Linked DNA regions of Catalinimonas alkaloidigena. The main gene of each other region encodes a partner of the protein of the gene in region 2 in a complex. Links are inferred from orthologs where the notes say so. Each region holds a gene or a part of one and is shown on either strand. Other genes may lie near its edges.

Region 1 (4,537 bases), 5.4 Mb from region 2 along the record:
CTTTATATGGTTCTTCGAGATACGCTGTTTGGTCCATTGATATTATTTCAAGAAATGTTTGCGAATAGATGCAAAAGTGGGTTATTTAGGCTAATTTTAAGTAAACTTATATTCCTTATGGAAATATAAGAATATTTATTTTTACATCAAAAGTTAACTGCATACTGATATGGAAGAGCGTATTTTAAGCTTACGTAGGCTACTAAACCTTTCTCAAAAAGATTTTGCCAATAAGATCTCTATTACGCAGGCTGCGCTTTCTCAAATAGAAAGTGGTAAAACTATGCTTTCTGTTTCCACAATGTATAGCCTCATTAGAGCGTTTGAGCTACGGACTGACTGGTTACTTTTTGGCCAGGGGGAAATTTTCTCACACCAGAAAATTGATACGGCCCGGGGTACTCCTCCTAATTCGCAAAATACTTCTAACCAGCTGATTCCTTTTGTAGATAAGGATGCTGAGGCTGGTTATCCGGATAATTGTGCGGATTCAGAGTACATTAAAACCCTGGGAGCCTATCGCATTCCCGGCTTTGAGGAGGGAAAGTTTCGCATGTTTAATATCAGTGGTGACAGCATGCACCCTCACCTCTGCGAAAATGAGGTGGTGATCACTGAGGCCGTGGACAAAATTGAGAGCATACAGGAAAATCAGCTTTGTGTGATTATTTCCAGCGATGGTATTGTTGCCAAAAGAGTATTTCATGACAACAATAATACGTTATTGCTCAAGAGTGATAACCCTAAATACAAAGCATATAAGCTGGCTTATAGTGACGTGATAGAGATCTGGGAAATTAAAGGAAAGATCACGACTGAATTTCTAAATAAAACTAAGGGAAGTACAGATGAAAGGCTTTTTACCCACAGGCTAGAAGAGTTAGAAAAAACCGTAGACATACTAAAATCAGCTCTTAAGCTAGATGGAAGAGTTCGTGAAAATGGGGAGCTAAAACCTGTAAAAAAAGATGAAGACTGATAGTCTTATACGAAATAACCGATAAGGCCAAGGCCTTATCGGTTATGCATTATAGGTTTTCCTTCTACTTATTTAGCATAGCTAATTGAGCGCATCTCGCGGATTACTGTCACCTTAACTTGTCCGGGATACTGCATGTCTTTCTCTATCTTACGGGAGATTTCGTACGATAATGTGCCTGCCTGATCATCAGTGACATGTTCTGCATCTACGATAACCCTCAGCTCTCTTCCTGCCTGAATGGCGTAACATTTGCTCACGCCATCAAAGTCCATACCCAGCGATTCTAGGTCCTTCAGGCGCTGAATATAAGAATCTACTACTTCACGACGAGCACCAGGACGCGATCCCGATATTGCGTCACAGGCCTGAATAATAGGAGAGACAATAGATGTCATTTCAATTTCATCATGGTGGGCCCCTATGGCATTACATACTTCAGGGTGCTCATTGTATTTTTCGGCCAGTTTCATTCCTAGTATTGCATGCGGCAATTCCGGCTCTTCCGGCCACACTTTACCAATATCATGTAGTAAACCTGCACGTTTGGCGAGCTTGGGGGCCAGGCCAAGTTCGGAAGCCATAGTAGCAGCCAGGTTAGCTACTTCGCGAGAGTGCTGTAACAAATTTTGTCCGTAAGAGGAACGAAAGCGCATACGTCCCACCATCCGAATCAATTCGGGATGTAGTCCATGAATACCCAGGTCAATGGCTGTACGCTCACCAATCTCAATAATCTCTTCCTCCATATTCTTGGTAGTCTTGGCTACCACTTCCTCTATACGTGCAGGATGGATGCGGCCATCCGTCACGAGGCGATGAAGAGAAAGGCGGGCAATCTCTCTGCGAACAGGGTCAAAACCGGAAATAATAATAGCTTCCGGAGTATCATCTACGATAATCTCTACTCCCGTTGCAGCTTCTAGGGCACGAATATTCCGACCCTCACGACCGATAATTTTACCCTTAATGTCGTCACTTTCAATATTAAAAACTGAAACACAGTTCTCTATAGCGTGCTCAGTAGCTGTGCGCTGAATAGTCTCCAGCACCACCTTCTTAGCCTCTTTGGTAGCCGAAAGCTTAGCTTCTTCAATAATATTTTTGATATGAGCTGATGCCTGCGTACGAGCTTCCGCTTCCAGGCTTTCCATTAGCTGGTGCTTCGCTTCTTCAGCAGTAAGGCTTGCCGCCTTCTCGAGTATAGTCACCTGCTGCTGCTTGATTTTATCAAGTTCGGACTGTTTCTTTTTTACGAGTTCTTGCTGAGACTCCAGCATTTCTTCTTTGGTCCTGAGTTCAGCTTCCTGAGTTTTTACTTTTTCCATTTGCTCCCTCAGATGCTGTTCACGCTGCTTTAGCTTATTCTCATTAGTAACCAGTATGTTTTTCTTGCGATTAGACTCTTCCTCAAAGTCAGATTTTAGTTTTAAGTATTTCTCTTTCGCCTCATAAATCTTCTCTTTCTTGATATTCTCCGCATTGATCTTGGCTTCACGGACGATAAAATCCGCTTCTTCCTTGAGTTTTTGCTCCTTTTCTTTGACTGCCTCTTCCCTGCTTTGAAGTTTTCTTTCCTGGTCTAAGTTGGATTTATTAGAAAGGCCTTTGCCGATGAATATACCTGCGCCCAGCGAACCAATGGCTACGGCTAACAGTAGAAATATCATTTCACTCATTTTTCCGAGTTTTGTTAAAAAGTACCACTATGTACAATAGCAGTTTAACTACTGATGAGCGAAAATATTAACAAGTTCAGTTATACAGATAAGTGATAAGTAGATTTGACAATGTAATAGCTTTTGGTCAGACACTACGCTCAGGCGTAAGGGCGCGGCTAATTAGCTTATTAAGATTACCCAATTTGTCTGAAACCCTCTCTTCCATATCAGAAAGTGTTCTCTCATAGTCTATTTTTTCCATGAAAGCATCAAAGGCAACCATTGCCAGCAAATCCTGTTTATCATTAGTACCAAAGCGATCTTTATACCTACGCAACTGTTCGTTGACCATTCGCCCGGCCTTTCTGATTTGCTCCTCCTCCTCTGCCTCAATCTTCATGGGGTATTCTCGGTCACCTATTCTTATCTTTATTGAAAGTTCACCCATTAGATATTCCGCAATTTATTGACTTAGTTGAGCAATACATTTATCAATTTTTCTGATGTACTCGTTAATCGTACGCTTTATTTCAGTAGTATCGTCTTGATCTGCTACTGCGTTGTTTACAATTTTACTTAATTTTAATGTCTTTTGAAAATGGTCAATTTGCCCGTTTTTTTCGTCTACAACTGACCTGAGTGTCTGGTTTTCTTCTTTTAGCTGTTTAAGCTCATCCTTCAGGGCATTGTGCTGACTTACCAGCAACTCGACCTTCCGTTCTAAGACAGAAATCTCAGCGATCAGTTTTTTCTGATTCATAAATAGCTATTGCTACTTTTGGTTATAGTTAGTTTTTATCTAAAAGCTAAGGGCCTAAAAACTGTAATTCATACAGTAAAATTCAGGCCTTTAACTTATATATCTTGCTATCAGCAACAAATGTTATTTTCTTATTACAGCACCCAACTCTTTTTCAAAGACCTTTATCAGCTTATTCATTGTCTTATCTATCACTTTGTCCGTAAGGGTCTTTTCCGCATCCTGCAGCACAAAACTAAGCGCATAAGCTTTTTTACCAGGCCCAATATTTTCTCCTTCGTAAATATCAAATACATTTATGTCCTTGACCAGGGCATTGCTGTATTTTTTCGCTACTGACTCAACTTGGCTAAAGCCCTGCTGTTTATCCAATACTAAAGATAAGTCTCTTCTTACTTCAGGGAATTTAGATATTTCCTGATAGATTAACCTTTCTTTAGCGCTTACTTTTCTCACATTATCTAACAAGGTGGGCCAGTCTATACTCGCAAAGAAGACAGATTGCTTTACACCAGCAAGTGCTGCCAGTTTGGGATGAAGTAAACCAGCCTGACCTATTGACTTTCCATCCAGCTGATAATCCAAGCCATAGCTAAACTTAGGGTCATCAAGTACCTTTTGCGCAGGATCGACTATATCAAACCTATTAAATATTTTTCTAATTATCGAAGACAAACTGTGAAAAGATACTTCTTGATTGGGCGCTTGCCAACTCTCAGCTTGCTGCTGACCACACATAAATATGGCCAACTGTCTTTTTTCCAGATATCTGCCTTCTGATTTTTGATACGTTTTACCAAACTCAAAAAACTTAAGATTTCTCTTTCGGTGGCTAATATTGTATGCCATCACCTCTAATCCGCTGAAAATAAGGCTCTGACGCATTACGCCTAATTCTTCGCTCAGTTTATTAAGTACCTCTACTGAATGCTCTCCTTTATCCAGAGCCTCAGCGTAAGCAGGTTTGGTAAGAGAATTAGTAATAATTTCATAGAACCCATTACCAACCATCATCTCACTGATACGGGCCTGTAACTTATCCGAATCCATTTCAGGGAAGCTGGAGAGAAAATCTGCACTCAGATGCGCAGAGGTCTCAACCTCATCATAGCCATAAATTCGTAAAATCTCTTCAAT
Region 2 (4,350 bases):
TACGCACAGGATTAATCACCTGACTGAGCACCTTAAAATTAACAAGAAAGATCACTCTTCTCGTCTGGGTTTATTGAAGTTGGTAGGTAAGAGAAGAAGACTGCTCGAGTATCTTCAAGCAAATGATATTGAGCGTTATAGAGCAACTTTAGCTGATTTGAATCTGAGAAAATAATAACATCTGGGGAATCTTTGAACGATTCCCCTTCTGCATTCCATTCGTTCCCTTTTTTTTTTCTTATCTTTTGTTGATAACTCTTTTTTAGCTTGCCAAGCGGTTTTTAACCATTTCAGCTTACCGTAGTTATCATCTTCACTAGATGGAATCACTTTTAGAAATTTAGATTTTAGATATGCACCTTAACGCAATTACAAAAGAAATTACACTTGCTGACGGCAGAACGATTACCATAGAAACAGGTAAATTGGCAAGACAGGCTGATGGGGCCGTAGTAGTACGTATGGGCGATACGATGTTGCTCGCTACTGTGGTAGCTAACCGTGAAGCCAGAGAGGGCGTAGATTTTCTTCCTTTATCAGTAGATTATCAGGAAAAATTTGCCGCTGCAGGTAGAATTCCTGGGGGATTTATCAAGCGGGAAGGAAGGCTCTCTGAACATGAAATTCTGGTAAGCCGACTGGTTGACAGGGCTTTGCGCCCCATTTTTCCTGAGGATTTTCATGCTGAAGTGCAGGTAAATATTAACCTGATCTCAGCTGACAAAGAAGTGATGCCTGATGCACTGGCAGCGCTGGCTGCATCTTCAGCAATCGCGGTTTCTGATATACCTTTTGGTGAACCAATTTCAGAAGTTAGGGTAGTAAAATTTAATGGTGCTTATATAATTAACCCAAATGCCCAGCAAACTGAAGAAGCTGAGCTTGATATGATAGTTGCTGGATCCAGCAAAAATATTATCATGGTAGAGGGGGAGATGAACGAGGTGAGTGAAGCTGAAATGCTAGAAGCTATCAATGCTGCACATGAGGCTATTAAAATTCAGTGCCAGGCTCAAAAAGAGCTTTCCGATCAACTTAACCCCAACAAGCGTGAGTATGAGCATGAAGTGCATGATGAGGAGTTAAAGAAAGAGCTTTTTGAAAAATATTATGACCAGGTATATGCTATCTATGCAGAAGGTATACCCAGTAAGGATGTGCGCAGAGAGCGTTTTAAAGAAATTAAAGACAGCTATACCGAAAGTCTGCCTGAAGAGCACGAAATAGATTTAGGACTGGTAAGCAAGTATTTTGGAGAGATCCAGAAAAAAGCTGCCCGCAACCTGGTACTAGACGAACAGAAAAGATTGGATGGACGTAAATTAGATGAGGTTCGTCCTATTTTCTCAGAAGTAGGATACCTACCTACTGCACATGGCTCAGCGGTTTTTACCAGAGGAGAAACGCAGTCACTTACCACAGTAACTTTAGGTACCAAACTGGATGAGCAGATGATTGATGGTGCTATGGTTTCGGGAAGTAATAAGTTTATTCTACATTATAACTTTCCTGCCTTTTCTACAGGTGAGGTTAGACCCAACCGTGGTCCTGGCCGACGCGAAATTGGTCATGGAAACCTTGCTTTTAGAGCACTGAAAAAAGTTTTACCTAAAGATGAGGATAATCCTTACACCATTAGAGTCGTATCAGATATTCTAGAATCCAACGGCTCTTCATCAATGGCTACTGTATGTGCAGGATCGCTGGCACTTATGGATACTGGTATACCCATAACTGCTTCAGTATCAGGTATTGCCATGGGCCTAATTACGGATAATGAATCAGGGAAATATGCCGTATTATCTGATATTTTAGGTGATGAAGATCACTTGGGCGATATGGACTTCAAGGTCGCTGGTACGAGCAAAGGTATTACTGCCTGCCAGATGGATATCAAAATAGACGGACTTTCATTCCAAGTATTGGAAGAGGCACTGAAGCAAGCCAATCAAGGGCGACTGCATATCTTAAATGAGATGGACAAAACCATTTCAGCTCCCAACGAAAGTCTTAAACCAAATGCTCCACGCTCGGCATCTCTTAAAATTGAGCGAGACATGATTGGTGCCTTAATAGGCCCCGGTGGTAAGGTAGTACAGGAAATTCAAAAAGAAACCAACACAACTATAGTTATCGAAGAAGTGGGTGACAAAGGGCATGTAAACATATTTGCTTCCGATGAGCAGGATATGAACAAAGCACTTTCTCGAGTAAAAGCGATCGTTGCTGTACCTACCGTAGGTGAAACTTATGATGGTACTGTGAAGTCAATTATGCCATTTGGTGCATTCGTTGAGTTTATGCCTGGTAAAGACGGTCTGCTACATATATCAGAAATTAAGTGGGAGCGCGTTGAAAGTATGGATGGGGTAATGGAAGTAGGAGAGGAAGTAAGAGTTAAGCTGGTAGATGTAGATAAAAAGACTGGAAAGTATCGTTTGTCAAGAAAGGTACTTCTCCCAAAACCAGAAAAAAAGCAATAGCACAGAAATTGCAGCATTTCATTGGTTTTTAGAAAAAGTAGCATATTAGTTTGATATCCTACGTCCTTAAGGAACTAACAAATCACCTATGCTTGTTGCATGCTTGTACATCACAAAAATCACTCAAACCCTAAGTGAATGAGACAACTAAAGATTAGTAAACAGATTACTAATAGGGAAAGTCAGTCGCTGGACAAATACCTGCAAGAGATTGGAAAAGTTGATTTGCTTACGCCAGATGAAGAAGTAGACCTGGCAAAGAGAATACGGTCAGGTGACCAACTTGCGCTTGAAAAGCTTACTAAAGCCAATCTAAGGTTTGTCGTGTCAGTAGCAAAACAGTATCAGAATCAAGGTTTAACTTTAGGGGACCTTATTAACGAAGGTAATCTGGGCCTAATCAAAGCCGCACAAAGGTTTGATGAAACGCGTGGTTTTAAGTTTATTTCTTATGCTGTCTGGTGGATTCGCCAATCTATCCTTCAAGCCCTGGCTGAACAATCCAGGATTGTAAGATTACCACTCAACCGTGTAGGATCACTCAACAAGATCTCGAAAACATTTTCCGAACTTGAGCAAAAATATGAGAGAGAACCTTCTCCGGATGAACTCGCTGATGTATTGGAAGTGACTACTAATGAGGTGGTAGACACTATGAAAATCTCGGGAAGACACGTTTCTATGGATGCTCCCTTTGTGCAGGGTGAGGAAAACAGTCTACTTGATGTACTGGAAAATGACACTGAAGAGACTCCTGATTCATCACTAATGAATGACTCTCTACGTAGAGAGGTTCAAAGGGCTCTTTCAACCCTCACACAACGTGAAGCAGATGTAATTACCCTTTATTTTGGCCTCAATGGAGAACATGCCATGACATTGGAAGAAATTGGCGAAAGGTTCAACCTGACCCGTGAGCGCGTAAGACAAATTAAAGAAAAAGCGATTCGTCGTCTACGTCACACCTCTCGTAGTAAGGCCCTGAAACCTTATTTAGGCTAAGATATTTCATCTTTAAAATTTTAGAAGGTCTCTTACAGGAGACCTTTTCTGTTTTACAGGAAAGCGATAACTTTGTCCGTAAGCCAGTCGTATTAATAAACGAATATCTATATTTTTATATATACAAACTAATTAAGAAGAAATGACGAAAGAAAAAGTCAACTTATTGATATTGGGATCTGGTCCTGCAGGTTATACTGCTGCTATTTATGCATCTCGAGCCAATCTTAACCCTGTACTTTATCATGGTGACCAGCCCGGAGGACAGTTGACAATCACTACAGATGTAGAAAACTACCCTGGCTATCCTGAAGGAATTATGGGACCGCAGATGATGATAGATTTCCAGAAGCAGGCAGAACGTTTCGGCACAGACATTCGTAATGGGCTAGCCACATCGGTAGATTTTTCTTCCTATCCTCATAAAGTTATTATAGATGAGCAGCATGAGGTTGAAGCAAATGCTGTAATCATTGCTACCGGTGCTTCTGCCAAATGGTTAGGCTTGCATTCTGAAGAAAGGCTGAATGGTAGAGGAGTTTCAGCCTGTGCTGTTTGTGACGGCTTCTTTTTCCGTGGACAGGAAGTAGCTGTAGTAGGGGGCGGTGACACGGCTGCGGAAGAAGCCAGTTATCTCTCAAAACTTTGCAAGAAAGTGTACATGCTAGTGAGACGAGATGAAATGAGAGCTTCTGCGATCATGCAACAACGTGTTGAAAATGCTGAGAATATTGAAATACTATGGAATACAGAAACTGAAGAGATTCTTGGTGAAGAAGAGGTGGAAGCTATGCGTATAGTAAACAATCAGACCGGGGAGAAAAAAGAGATTCCTGTTCAGGGTTTCTTTGTAGCGATTGGTCAC

The links.
Region 1: pnp (region 2) and rny share a complex: the UniProt entries of both Bacillus subtilis proteins name them as parts of the possible RNA degradosome complex. The link is inferred for Catalinimonas alkaloidigena from one-to-one orthologs.

What each region holds. Positions count from the first base shown.
Region 1 is NZ_JAQFIL010000001.1:6,725,369-6,729,905, forward strand. What follows is about bases 354-3,304. They hold rny (ribonuclease Y), read right to left. Parts: upstream 2,659-3,304; coding sequence 1,048-2,658; downstream 354-1,047. Other genes in these bases: OKW21_RS27165 (XRE family transcriptional regulator), read left to right, coding at 354-979; OKW21_RS27175 (cell division protein ZapA), read right to left, coding at 2,786-3,088; OKW21_RS27180 (hypothetical protein), read right to left, coding at 3,104-3,304. Also shown: OKW21_RS27160 (PAS domain-containing sensor histidine kinase), read right to left, coding at 1-37; more of OKW21_RS27165, read left to right, coding at 170-353; more of OKW21_RS27180, read right to left, coding at 3,305-3,400; pheT (phenylalanine--tRNA ligase subunit beta), read right to left, coding at 3,524-4,537. UniProt on the Bacillus subtilis protein: Endoribonuclease that initiates mRNA decay. Initiates the decay of all SAM-dependent riboswitches, such as yitJ riboswitch. Involved in processing of the gapA operon mRNA, it cleaves between cggR and gapA.
Region 2 is NZ_JAQFIL010000001.1:1,291,276-1,295,625, forward strand. The notes cover bases 1-2,918. They hold pnp (polyribonucleotide nucleotidyltransferase), read left to right. Parts: upstream 1-353; coding sequence 354-2,483; downstream 2,484-2,918. Other genes in these bases: rpsO (30S ribosomal protein S15), read left to right, coding at 1-175; OKW21_RS05465 (sigma-70 family RNA polymerase sigma factor), read left to right, coding at 2,622-2,918. Also shown: more of OKW21_RS05465, read left to right, coding at 2,919-3,485; trxB (thioredoxin-disulfide reductase), read left to right, coding at 3,628-4,350. UniProt on the Bacillus subtilis protein: Involved in mRNA degradation. Catalyzes the phosphorolysis of single-stranded polyribonucleotides processively in the 3'- to 5'-direction. Necessary for competence development in Bacillus subtilis.